2 regions of the Cytobacillus sp. Hz8 genome follow, and region 1 is predicted to be linked to the other one. Evidence: riboswitches for the same ligand, from Rfam matches in the RefSeq annotation. Region 1 holds a riboswitch; the other holds the start of a gene.
What was found. A riboswitch is a leader RNA that binds a small molecule or an ion and turns the genes downstream of it on or off. The one in region 1 is predicted to bind FMN.
Positions count from the first base shown of each region.

Region 2: another riboswitch for FMN. It lies ahead of ACE38V_RS03990 (ECF transporter S component); the one in region 1 lies ahead of ribD (bifunctional diaminohydroxyphosphoribosylaminopyrimidine deaminase/5-amino-6-(5-phosphoribosylamino)uracil reductase RibD).

Region 1 is NZ_JBHKFI010000007.1:112,991-119,773, forward strand. It holds gene ACE38V_RS10865 (MDR family MFS transporter) at 1-538, opposite strand, end outside; gene ACE38V_RS10870 (TetR/AcrR family transcriptional regulator C-terminal domain-containing protein) at 657-1,307, shown strand; FMN riboswitch at 1,407-1,553, shown strand; gene ribD (bifunctional diaminohydroxyphosphoribosylaminopyrimidine deaminase/5-amino-6-(5-phosphoribosylamino)uracil reductase RibD) at 1,689-2,771, shown strand; gene ribE (riboflavin synthase) at 2,785-3,444, shown strand; gene ACE38V_RS10885 (bifunctional 3,4-dihydroxy-2-butanone-4-phosphate synthase/GTP cyclohydrolase II) at 3,536-4,729, shown strand; gene ribH (6,7-dimethyl-8-ribityllumazine synthase) at 4,749-5,216, shown strand; partial or broken gene ACE38V_RS10895 (thioredoxin reductase) at 5,495-5,777, opposite strand; gene ACE38V_RS10900 (methyl-accepting chemotaxis protein) at 5,878-6,783, opposite strand, start outside.
Region 2 is NZ_JBHKFI010000002.1:193,051-199,833, reverse strand. It holds gene ACE38V_RS04005 (YpbB family protein) at 1-826, opposite strand, end outside; gene ACE38V_RS04000 (ferredoxin) at 1,125-1,373, shown strand; gene ACE38V_RS03995 (hypothetical protein) at 1,427-1,564, opposite strand; gene ACE38V_RS03990 (ECF transporter S component) at 1,790-2,371, opposite strand; FMN riboswitch at 2,540-2,676, opposite strand; gene ACE38V_RS03985 (manganese-dependent inorganic pyrophosphatase) at 2,832-3,767, shown strand; gene serA (phosphoglycerate dehydrogenase) at 4,010-5,584, shown strand; gene ACE38V_RS03975 (peptidoglycan DD-metalloendopeptidase family protein) at 5,663-6,592, opposite strand.

The sequences.
Region 1 (6,783 bases):
TAATTAAGGCTAAAGCAATGAACCCGATTGGGAGATTGATATAGAAAATCCAGCGCCAATTGAAATGATCGGTAATAAATGAACCTAATAAAGGTCCGGCAATACTTGATAATCCAAATACAGCTCCAAACATTCCACTCATTTTTCCACGAGCTTCACTTGGAACGACATCCCAGATAATCGTAAAGGCAATGGGCATTAAGGCACTTCCGCCAATTCCTTGAATTGCACGGAAAATACATAGCTGAACCATCGATTGCGCCAATCCACACAGAACGGAGCCTGTTAAAAATAAAAAGATTCCAAAGACGTAAAATCTTTTGCGGCCATACATATCGGATAATTTTCCAAAAATCGGCATACCCGCCATTTCGGATACGAGATAGGCTGAGGTTACCCAAACATATTTATCTAATCCACTTAAATCGCCAATGATAGAGCCCATACTTGTCGCAACAATCGTGCTATCTAGTGAGGCGATAAAAATTCCTAATATAAGTGCAGCCATGACCGGCATTAATTTTGTTTCTTTTTTCATAAATTTCCTCTTTTCTTTAACATTGTTAAATGATATATGTTAATTTAACATCGTTAAATTAATTTGTAAAGCAATCAATTTAAAAACCATATACAATAAATATATTGAGGTGGCGGTCATGACTAAGAAGAGCGTCAATAAAGAAACGATAACAGAAGCTGCATTAGAAATTTTGGAGGAGAAGGGACTATCTCATTTAACGATGAGAAATGTGGCAAAGAAGCTTGATGTGAAAGCACCTGCTCTTTATTGGTATATAAAAAACAAACAGGAGTTACTCCAATTAATTGCAGAGCATATTTGTAACCAAATACAATTGCCGCAGCAAAAGGATAATTGGGTTGAGGAGATTATTTTATTATCAATCGAAATAAGACGAATTTTGTTAGCAATACCGGATGGGGCAGAAATTATGATGGATACTCTTCCAATTACAGAAAAGCGCCTCTATTTAATCAATGGAACCCTTGGGATCTTCCATCGCGCCCATTTTACCGATGAGCAAGCGTTTTTAGCAACAACACTTGTAGATAGCTATGTAACTTCTTTTGTTCTAGATGAGCAAAAGCAGCAGAAAATGCTTCGTGAGATTGGGTATGAAGAGGTAAAAAAGCAGTTTTTTGAAGCGATTACAGCTATTCCTAAGAAAGCCATTCCTTTTGTTTACCATCATATGTTATCTCCAAAGTCAAAAGTCAATGACGAAGAAAGTTTTTTAAAAGGACTGAACATGATCATTGCTGGTATGAAAGCCCAATTGAATATATAGTAATAATGGAAAATACGAAATATTTATAGTAAAAATGGAGTGATTCGATTAATTTTTTGGATGTAAAGTAATTTTTACTGTATAATATGATTAAATCAATAGTTCCTTCGGGGTCGGGTGTAATTCCCAACCGGCGGTGATGAAGCTTATGGCTTCTTAGTCCGTGACCCGGTTAACAAATGTTAAACGGTGGATCTGGTGAAACTCCAGGGCCGACAGTAAAAGTCTGGATGGGAGAAGGAAAAAATATCTTGGATGTCAAAGGGTGAAGTATGTCAATTTTACCCCTTTATTTATCTATGTATATGAATGAACTCTAAAACCCTGAAGTTGAGAATTTTCTCCTTCAGGGTTTTTTTGTAGAAAGGAGCTGAAAAAGTTATGAGTGATCAATCTTATATGAGACTTGCCATTGAGATGGCTAAAAGTGCTACAGGACAAACTTCTCCAAACCCCGTTGTTGGTGCTGTTGTGGTAAAAAACAATCAAATTGTTGGTCTAGGTGCTCATTTAAAAGCTGGGGAACCCCACGCAGAGGTTCATGCTATTCAAATGGCAGGTGAAAAAGCAAAAGATGCCACAATATATGTGACATTAGAGCCATGCAGTCATTTTGGAAAAACACCGCCCTGTGCTGATTTAGTCATTAAGTCAGGAATTAAACGGGTGGTGATTGCGGCAACGGATCCGAATCCTCAGGTGGCTGGCAGAGGTATCGAAAAAATGTGTGCACGTGGCTTGGAGGTCGAAGTTGGGCTTTTAAAGGACGAAGCGGAGGCACTTAATCAGGTGTTCTATCATTACATTCAAACCGGACTTCCCTTTGTAACATTGAAAACTGCCATGAGCTTAGATGGAAAGATCGCTACTTCAAGTGGTCATAGCCGCTGGATAACAGGTGAAGAAGCACGAGAGGATGTCCATTATTATCGACATCGTCATGATGCTATTCTTGTTGGCGTTAATACCGTTTTAAAAGATAATCCCAGTTTAACGACAAGATTGCCTGGTGGTGGGAAAAATCCGATTCGAATCATTTTAGATACCCATCTTCGAACGCCTTTAGATTCAACGATTATTATGGATGGTAAAGCGGAGACTTGGATTGTAACCGGTTCTGAGGCTGAAATGAGTAAAGTGAAGGAGATGGAAAAACGGGGAGTTGAAGTCATTCCGCTAGATACTCCAACAGTCAAAATTCCGCTGATGTTAAAGATGATGGGATTAAAAGGTGTCACTTCGATCTTTGTAGAGGGAGGATCAGAGGTACATGGAAGCTTTCTTCAAGAAAAGGCCTTTCAACAACTTATTGTCTATTTCGCGCCGAGAATAATTGGTGGGCGAGATGCTCCTTCTTCCTTTGGAGGAGAGGGGATTCAAGTAATGAGCGAAGCGCTAGAAGTGAATATTATAAATGTAGAGAAGGTTGGCCAGGATATACGGGTTATTGCAGTTCCGAAATAAGGAGGGATGAAAAGTGTTTACAGGAATTGTAGAAGAAATGGGGACGATTTCGGCCATTAAGCAAACGAGAGAGTCCATTGTGATGACGATAGGTGCCAATACTATCTTTGAGGATATGGCAACAGGGGCGAGTATCGCTGTGAATGGTGTTTGCTTAACGGTCACTTCCTTTACGGATAAATCATTTTCTGTTGATGTCATGCCGGAAACTTTTCGGGCTACAGGCCTAAAGGTCTTAAAGAGAGGTTCAAAAGTGAATCTAGAACGGGCCATGGGAATGACTGGACGCTTCGGAGGTCATTTTGTTTCGGGGCATGTAGATGGTGTTGGAAGGATTTTAAAGAAAACTCCGGTTGATAATGCTGTCTATTATGAAATAGAAGCACCAGAAGAGATTCTTCACTATATTATTTTAAAAGGTTCTGTTGCAATAGATGGGACAAGTTTAACTGTCTTTGGGCTCAGTGATTCCACTTTTACCATTTCTCTTATTCCGCATACATTGGATGAAACGGTGATAGGGATGAAAGGTTCAGGTGAAATCGTCAATTTAGAATGTGACATGCTAAGTAAATATGTGGCGCACTTTCTCTCATCAAGATCTGGACAAGGGCGGAAGGATAAGCAATCTAATATGACAATGGCCTTTTTAGAGGAGCATGGATTTAATTAATTAAAAAAGAGTATTTATATTAGACTGCAATTAAAAAGCAACAGATTATATGAACACAAACTTATATGATGAACGATTGGAGTGGAGCTTGGTGTTTGATACCATTGAAGAAGGTATATCAGAATTAAAACGCGGCAACGTCGTGATTGTTTGTGATGATGAAGACCGGGAAAATGAAGGAGATTTTATTGCACTGGCTGAAAAGGCAACACCTGAGGTAATTAATTTTATGATTAAGCATGGCAGGGGCCTTGTCTGTGTACCTGTAGATGAAGAAATCGCTGAAAAGCTAAGATTAATTCCGATGACGAGCCATAATACAGACCCACATGGAACAGCCTTTACAATAAGTGTTGATCATAAAACAACAACTACCGGTATTTCTGCATTTGAACGTTCGGCAACGATTATGAATTTAATTCATGAAGATGCGAAGGCCGCTGATTTTAAACGTCCTGGGCATATCTTTCCGCTGATTGCGAAAAAAGGCGGGGTGTTAAGGCGGGCAGGGCATACAGAGGCCGCCGTTGATTTGGCGAAAATATGTGGTGCTCGTCCAGCAGGGGCTATTTGTGAAATTATTAAAGAAGATGGGACAATGGCGAGGGTTCCCGATTTACAGGAGATTGCGAAGGAATTTGGTATCAAAATGATTACGATTAAAGATTTGATTGAATATCGTAATCGCGAGGAAAAACTTGTTACTCGAGAGGTGGAAATTCATCTTCCAACTGAATATGGAGATTTCCAAGCTGTAGGATACTCAAATTTAGTTGATAATAAGGAGCATATTGCGTTAGTAAAAGGGGATATTCACTCAGATGAACCGATCCTTGTCAGAGTTCATTCGGAATGCTTGACAGGGGATGTATTTGGCTCTTATCGCTGCGACTGCGGTCCACAGCTGCATGCGGCTTTAACCCAGATCGAACAAGAGAGAAGAGGAGTTCTTCTATATATGCGTCAGGAAGGTAGAGGAATTGGACTATTAAATAAATTAAAGGCTTATAAGCTTCAAGAAGAAGGATATGATACGGTGGAAGCCAATGAAAAGCTTGGATTTGGCGCTGATTTACGAGAGTATGGCATTGGTGCACAAATTCTTAAGGATTTAGGAATTAAAAAAATGAAATTACTTACAAATAATCCGAGGAAAATAACGGGATTAAATGGCTATGGCCTTGAGGTGGTTGAACGTATTCCTTTGCAAATAAAGGCAAGAAAGGAAAATCAACATTATCTCAAAACGAAATCAGAAAAACTAGGGCATTTATTCCACATATAGAAAGGGAGGAAGTATGATAATGGCAAAAACGTTTGAGGGAAATTTAGTTGGAACGGGTCTTAAGATTGGAATCGTAGTCGGGCGATTTAATGAATTTATTACAAGTAAATTATTAAGTGGAGCACAGGATGCTCTGAAAAGACACGGAGTTAGTGAAGAGGATGTTGAGATCGCGTGGGTTCCAGGTGCATTTGAAATTCCGTTTATCGCTCAGAAAATGGCACAGAGTGCAAAATACGATGCAGTCATTACACTTGGAACGGTTATACGTGGATCCACTCCCCATTTTGATTATGTCTGCAATGAAGCAGCAAAAGGAATTGCGGCAACCTCAATGAATACAGGAATTCCTGTTATATTTGGCGTATTAACAACTGAATCCATTGAACAGGCAATTGAAAGAGCAGGGACAAAGGCAGGAAATAAAGGGTGGGACTCTGCGGTTTCTGCAATTGAAATGGCAAATCTTACAAGGCAAATTGGATAATTAAAAAATATAAAAAAAGATAAAGCGCTGGGACAACCTGAGGGGGATGTTCTAGCGCTTTATTATTAAAGAGATTAACAAGGGGGAATTCTTTCATGTAGTTAATAAATGGAGGTCAATATAAGTGTCAATTTTTGATAGAGCAAAAAAAGACAACAGGGCTTGAAGAAAAGAAAAATATTTTCCAATAGATATAGAGAGATCTTTATTGAATGAATATTTACAAAAGTAGCTTTTCTAACAAGGATCCCGATTGCTTATGAATATAGGATTCCAGATTATTTAACCACTTGTTTTACTAATTCTCGATTACGCTTTGTACATAGTTCATTATGAGATGATACCATGGCTGTTTTATGGGCAGAGGGTTGGATAAAGCGTTTTGCTTGGTTTACCGCATTCGCTGCATCTTGAAATGCTCCAGCGATAAGATTGATTTTCTCTTCATGTGTTAGAATATCCCCGGCAGCATAAAGACCTTCAACGGAGGTTTGGCTGTTTGCCTGCCTCTAATAAAAAATTATCTACAGTTTTTGGGTTTAATTTGCTATTTTTTAGAAGAAATGCCTCTGGTTGCCTTGAGCGGTACACCTTATTTTCTCTATTTATTAATGAAAAAGTGACAGATTCATCCATTGAAGGATGGTTTCTGTCACTTCTTTTATATAGTAAATCGATTGATTGTAGCCTCTAGTTCTTTTGCAAGTGTTTGTAATTCAGCAGTATATTGGTTCATTTCTTTAAGAGATTGTATTTGTTCATCAGCTGAAGAGGCTACTTCGACTGAATGATCTGTTGTAACTTGGGAAAGCTTGAAGAATTCTTCAACGGAAGCAGCCACTTCTTCAGTTGTCGCTGACATTTCTTCCGTAATGGCTGAAGTGCTTTGAATCTCATCGTTGACTGTTCGAATATCCTTGAATATTTTATTGAAGGTGATATTCACTTCTTCTACTGCTTTAGATCCCATTTCCACCTCGGATAAACCCTTTTCCATATTGTTTACAGCACCTATGGTGACGGACTGATAATTTTTTATGAGTTGATTTATTTGTTCAGCTGATTCTTTTGATTGTTCCGCAAGCTTTCTCACTTCATCAGCAACAACAGCAAATCCTTTTCCATGTTCACCGGCACGAGCCGCTTCAATCGCTGCATTTAAGGCTAATAAATTGGTTTGATCAGCGATGGCCGAAATGGTCTTAACAATGACTTCTATGCCGCTTGCTTGCTCACCTAATTCCTTGATAATGCTAGATGAATCTAAGACTGCTCCTTGAATTTTGTCCATCTGGTTCGATAATTTCGTAAGCTTGGCATTACCGGATTCTAATTCATTGTTTACACCAATGGATGACTCAGATACAGCGGTAGCAGATTCCGCTATTTTTTGAATTCCTGTTGCCATTTCCTCCACAGCAACGGAAGACTCCTTGGATCTTTCGGATTGAACCGAATTATTTTCGGCTACTTCCTTCACGGCTAAAGAAATATTTTTATTGGACTCCTCAGCAATGAGGAAGCTCTGATGTAAATGGTTAAAGGATTCAATCAGCTTATTTGCTGT
Region 2 (6,783 bases), on a different contig from region 1:
CAATTTCATCAATTTTGTAACCTTTTTGAATCAATGCAAATGTCCTTTTGGTGGATTTTGTTAATGGCTCTTTCATCGGAATATCCTCAATAATCTTACAAAGGAAAGGAATCTCTGTCGGCTTTAATTGCATCCTTTCGAGCATATAATGAATGACATTTGTAAACTGAGCTTCATAATAATAGCCATCTAACTGCAATCGTTCTGATGCTTGTGTAGCTGTTAAACCAAAAGCCTCGAAACCTGATAGCCGAATGACAAAGGCAGATGGAAGAATATTTTTGGAGTCTTGCAAAAGAAGCATTAATTCCTGATATAAACATTTTGCCATTTCTGTTTTTTTTAATGTTGCATGATGAATAAATTTCTTTAGCCATAGTTGAATGTCCTTATCTTTTTGAACTGGCATATATTGTGTATGATGATGATTTAGATTTGAACATACTTGAACGAGCAGAGATAGCCTTTTCCAAAAGATATCTGTTTGGGGATGAAATTTCCATCCATTTAAATATTTTGGAATTGGATAGATTTTCAAGTTTTTATGTAATTGCTCTCTCCCTTTATCCGTTAGAATAAAATATTGATCATTTAATTCTTCTAAATAACCAGCTGAAAGCAAAGACCGAATTGCTTCATCAAACCTATTTCTTGTTACGTAGGGATAGAGTTGAAAAAATGAGGTCAACTGATACATGTGGGAATCTTGAATCGTTTGTGCCGATTTCTTCCCTTTTAATAAATGAAAGATCGAGTAGATTGTTCTTTCTGATTTGATTTTTTCTAAACAATAGAGAACAATAATTTCAAAGTAATTTTGTTTCATTATAATCACCCAATTTATGGTTTGTCCGATTTTACATAATTTCTTATTCGCGAGTCATCCTATAAAAGCCATTCTTTTGGTTATGATTCATTTTAACATGAATATAAGAGAAACAATGAATTAAGTATTAAATTAGGAAATTTTGTCATAAAGCTTATAATAATAACCAATCTCAGTATTTTTTCTATTGAAAAGTTAAGCATACAGTTTTACAATAGGTTTGAGGAATGGATTCCATATGGTTTTACCATGGGATGGAATAAAGGCACTATGTTTATTTTTTGGGAGGTTATTTTTCATGGCAAAGTATACAATTGTAGACAAAGAAACATGTATCGCATGTGGGGCATGCGGGGCAGCAGCACCAGATATTTATGATTACGACGATGAAGGTATTGCCTTCGTTACTCTAGACGATAATCAAGGAATTGTTGAAATTCCAGATGTATTAATCGATGATATGATGGATGCATTTGAAGGATGCCCAACTGATTCCATTAAAGTTGCTGAAGAAGCTTTTGACGGAAACCCTACAAAATTTGAATAATACCAAAAAAAGGACAGCTCTTTTCATGAGGGCTGTCCTTTTTGATTTCATTATTAAACTCTTTCCATAGAGCTTGTGGTTAGGACTCCACTGTTTTGGATTCGTCCAAACTGTCCGAATGTCCACTGTTTCGGACTCAATTGCTTCGAAATCCCCTTTCCTGTCCAAATAAACCCTTGTTTCGGACTCAATTGCTTCGAAATCTCCTTTTCCTGTCCAATTGAATCGCTGTTTTGGACTCGGCTCCTTTGGATTTCACTAAAGCTGTCCAAATAATTCTTTGATTCAGACATAATCCGTTTTTGTGCAAATATCCGAATGGTCTCTAACTATTTTATCCCAAAAACAAAGTCTTCAAAAATGCCTTCCATAAAAAAAGCAACGGTACAGTTTATTCCGTTGCTTTTTAATCTATATTATGCATTTCGGTATGAACTTTGTCTTCCTATCCATGAATGTAAACGAGTAAATATTAACATAAAGACAATACTCATTGCTAAGCCCTTCACAATATTAAACGGCAAAATACCCGTTACGATATATTGACGCAACTGTGGTCCGGACATAGCCGGTGAATTTAAAAAGAAAGTATAGGCTGGTAAGAAAACGAAATAATTCAAAAAACTCATCAAAATCGCCATGGTTACAGAACCAATAATTAATGCTAGTGTCATGCCTTTTTTCGTTTTTAATTTCAAGTAAATATAGTAGGTTGGTAAGACAAATAATATACCAGCAACAAAATTAGAGATATGACCTACAGGCACCCCTGTTTCACTACCAGTCATAAAATAATCTAGAACATTTTTTAAGAACTCCACTAAGATTCCAGCTAATGGTCCGATGATTAAAGTAGCAATTAATGCAGGTAAATCACTAAAGTCAATCATCAAAAATTTTGGAAATGGTGGTATTGGGAAGTTTAACAGCATAAGCACATACGCCAAACTACTTAACATCCCAATTGATACTAAAGCTTTAATACTAAATTTTTTCATCTTTTTCCTCTCTCCTTTTTAGGATCCCATCTCACCTAAAGAAGAAAGGTTCAGCAGTTTCATGCTTTTGTAAATAGAAAAACCCTCAAGCACATCACTTGAGGGAGAATTTACAAAGGCACGCCTAATAAACATTCAAAACCTGCAATTTTTGAACATCTGCAGAACCTCCACCTTCTCCCATCCAGACTATACTGTCGGCTTTGGAATCGCACCAAATCCTGCCTAAACGATTAGGCTCGCGGGCTTAGAAGAAAATTTTCATTACCGCCGATCGGGAATTACACCCTGCCCCGAAGATAGAACCATATTAAAATCAAGCTAATTATAACTCACTATTCTCTTTTTGTGAAGAAAAGTTGGTCAATTTGTAAAATATTTTGTTGAAAATACTAATTTATGATAAATTTATAGGGTAAATATGAAATACATAAAAGATTGATAAATAAAGGAGATTAACATGGAAAAGATTCTTATTTTCGGTCACAAAAATCCAGATACTGATTCAATTTGTTCTGCTTTAGCCTATGCTGATTTAAAAAGCAAATTAGGTCTAAATGTAGAACCTATTCGTTTAGGAAAAATTAACGGTGAGACTCAATATGCTTTAGATACTTTTAAGGCAGATGCCCCTCGATTAGTGGAAAATGTAGCTGAAGAAGTAAATGCAGTTATCCTTGTCGACCATAATGAAAGACAACAAAGTGCAAACGATATTGAAAAGGTTCGTATACTTGAGGTTATTGATCACCATCGTATTGCTAACTTTGAAACAAGTGATCCTTTATACTATCGAGCAGAACCTGTCGGCTGTACAGCAACCATTTTGAAAAAATTATATAAAGAACACGGTATAGGAATCCCGAAAAAAGTTGCTGGATTAATGCTTTCAGCCATTATTTCCGATTCTTTATTATTCAAGTCACCTACATGCACAGAAGAAGACATTGCTGCTGCACGTGAATTAGCTGAAATCGCCGAAGTAGATGCAGAAAGCTACGGTTTAGAAATGCTAAAAGCAGGAGCTGATTTAAGCGATAAATCTGTAGAACAATTAATTTCGCTTGATGCAAAAGAATTCCAGATGGGTAGTCAAAAAGTAGAAATTGCGCAAGTGAATGCTGTTGATATTCAAGATGTTCTTTCTCGTAAATCAGAAGTTGAAGCTGCCCTAAATAAAATCATTGACAGCAAAAATTTAGACCTATTCTTGTTTGTCATTACGGATATTTTAAATAATGATTCTACTGCAATCGCTCTTGGACGTTCTGCTGATGCTGTTGAAGAAGCTTACCAAGTACAATTGAAGGACCATACAGCCATTCTTAAAGGCGTCGTATCACGAAAAAAACAAATTGTTCCAGTTTTAACAGATATTCTGAATGCACGTGGTTAAGATTACTCCTTTTTCAAAAAACGCAGCCCATAATGGGCTGCGTTTTAACATATCATCTTTTTAAAGCACAAATAAATATGACATACCAATTTCAAAAAAATATATCATATTTTAAATTTTTTATGACTTTATTGATATAAAGCGTTTTCATTTAATGGCGAACATTCATTTGCAATTGACAGATAATTATTCGTTTTGTACAATAATCAGAAAATTATATCGTTTTTTCTGGGGGTTAAATCATGTTTAAAGTATTAGTGGCAGATGCCATAAGCGAAGTTGGATTGCAGCCATTATTAGAAATGGAGTCTGCAGAGGTTATTCAGAAAAAAGTAAATGATGCGGAGGTCGATTTAGACCAAATTGACGCCATCCTCGTTAGAAGTGCGACAAAAGTAACAGAAGAATTACTTGAAAAAATGCCACAATTAAAGATTATAGCCCGTGCTGGCGTTGGTGTTGATAATATTGATGTGCCTGCAGCGACAAAGCGCGGGGTCATCGTTGTGAATGCACCTGACGGAAATACTATTTCAACTGCTGAACATACCTTTGCGATGATGGCATCATTAATGAGAAATATCCCGCAAGCTTATCAATCAGTCAGAAATCTTGAATGGAAAAGAAATGCATTTATTGGAACTGAATTACATGGTAAAACTTTAGGTATTATTGGCTTAGGCAGAATTGGGTCTGAAATTGCCAAACGTGCGAAAGTATTTGGAATGGATGTCGCTGTTTTTGATCCATTTTTAACAAAAGACCGGGCAGCAAACTTGGGGGTTAAATCCTGCACTTTGGATGAAGTTTTACAACAGGCAGATATCATTACCGTCCATACCCCATTAACACCACAAACAAAAGGACTTATCAATGAAGAAGCCATTCGCAAAACGAAAAAAGGCGTTTACCTTTTAAACTGTGCTCGCGGTGGCATTATTGATGAACAGGCATTAGCAAGCGCCATTGGCAGCGGTCATGTAGCCGGTGCTGCACTTGATGTGTTTGTAACTGAACCACCAGGTGAACATCCTTTATTCAAATTTGATAATGTAATCTTTACTCCACATTTAGGTGCCTCTACAAAAGAAGCACAATTAAATGTTGCAACTCAAGTAGCAAAAGAGGTACGAACCTTCTTTGAAGGAAAGCCTGTCTCAAATTCTATTAATCTACCAGCAATGTCTAAAGATATTTATGAAAAGATCCATCCTTTCCATAGCCTTGCAAAGCAAATTGGTTCAATCGTTTCTCAATCACAAAAAGACGTTATTCTTGAATTAACGGTAACCTATTCTGGATCCGTTACAAACCTAGAAACGAATTATTTAACTAAAGCATTACTTTCTGGCTTCTTTAAAAATCGCATTGATGTCAATGTCAATGAAGTAAATGCGCTTGTCATTGCCAAGGAACGTGGGATGACAGTTGGTGAAAAAGTTTCAACCAATTCTTTTGGTTATGATAATTGCATTGAAGTGAAGGCAAAAGGGGAAGATTTTGAATTTATCGTTCGTGGAACTTATGTTGACCATTACGGTTCAAGAATTGTCTTCTTAAATGGTTTTAATATTGACCTTGTTCCTGAAGGTAATTTATTGTATATCCAACACATTGACCGTCCTGGGGTCATCGGACGCGTTGGAAATATCTTAGGTGAAAAGGGAATTAATATCGCCACTATGCAGGTAGGTAGAAAAAATGCAGGTGGAGATGCGATCATGGTCTTAACTTTTGATAAGCCATTAGATGATGAATCCTTTACACTTTTAAGTCAGCAGGATGATATTATTTCCATTAACCGAATTTTGCTTTAAAAAAAATAAGCGGGAAGAATAGACTCATTTTTCCCGCTTATTTTAACTTTATATTGTAGACAATTCTTATCTATTGCATCAAGGTAATTTGATCATTTCTTTCGGTCTAATGATATCATTTGTTCGTTGATTCAGTGCCTTTATTTTTTGAACAGATGTATTTGCCTTTTTCGCTATCATTGTGAGTGTATCCCCTTGCTTGACAATATAGCGCTTGTTTTGTTCACGTACCATTAATTTTTGGTTAGCCTTAATCTCATCCGCTTCAAGATTATTCATTGATTTTATCATCTCAACGGTTGTTCCATAGCTCTTGGCAATCGACCATAATGTTTCCCCTTGCTTGACAATATGAAAATGGTTTTCTGAATCTGATTTTTTCTTTTCAATTGCTTTATGTTCTTTATTCTCTACTCTTTCATTTGAGAGACGCAGCTGAGCAGCTGCCTCTATTACTTCTTCTTTTAACACTCTTTTATGTAAAGCATACACGGTTTGTCCAATTTTCCCTCCTCCTAAGGCAAAAACTGGGTCCATTGCATTCTTCTTGTCAAATGTCCATTTATTCTTATGTACTTCAAAATGGAGATGAACTCCGGATGAATCTCCTGTATTCCCCATTTCTCCAATTAGCTCTCCTTGGTTAACTTTTTTTCCTTCTTCAACCAATCGACTCTTTAAATGTGCATACACCGTCTCTGTATGGTTCTTGTGCTTAATAAATATCACATTTCCATAAGATGTCGAGTAATAAGATTTAGTAACTTCTCCGTCATCCACGGCATGGATAGGAGCCCCATAGCCGGCTGCAATATCGATGCCTTTATGTTGCCCATTTCTTGTTCCATATAGATCCGTAATCGTACCATTTGCCGGCCATACCCAATCCTTTGTTGCTTCTGAAATATCAAATGTTGCCGCTTGAGAGTGCTTTCCTCCAAGAAATAATAAGCTAACACAGAGCGCCATTAACCCTGCAATTAATAATCTTTTTAAATAGTCTCGCATTCTCTTCCTCCTTGTTCTTGTACCCCCTTTTTACATTATGACAACATGTTCTATTTTAGAACTTCACGTCAGTTAAGAGTACAAATCCAAAAGCACATTTGTTATTATTTGGACATTTTTCACCTTTTTATGCAAAAATCTCACAATAATATTTTTGAAAACAAAAAAACTGACCTATAAAAGTCAGTTTT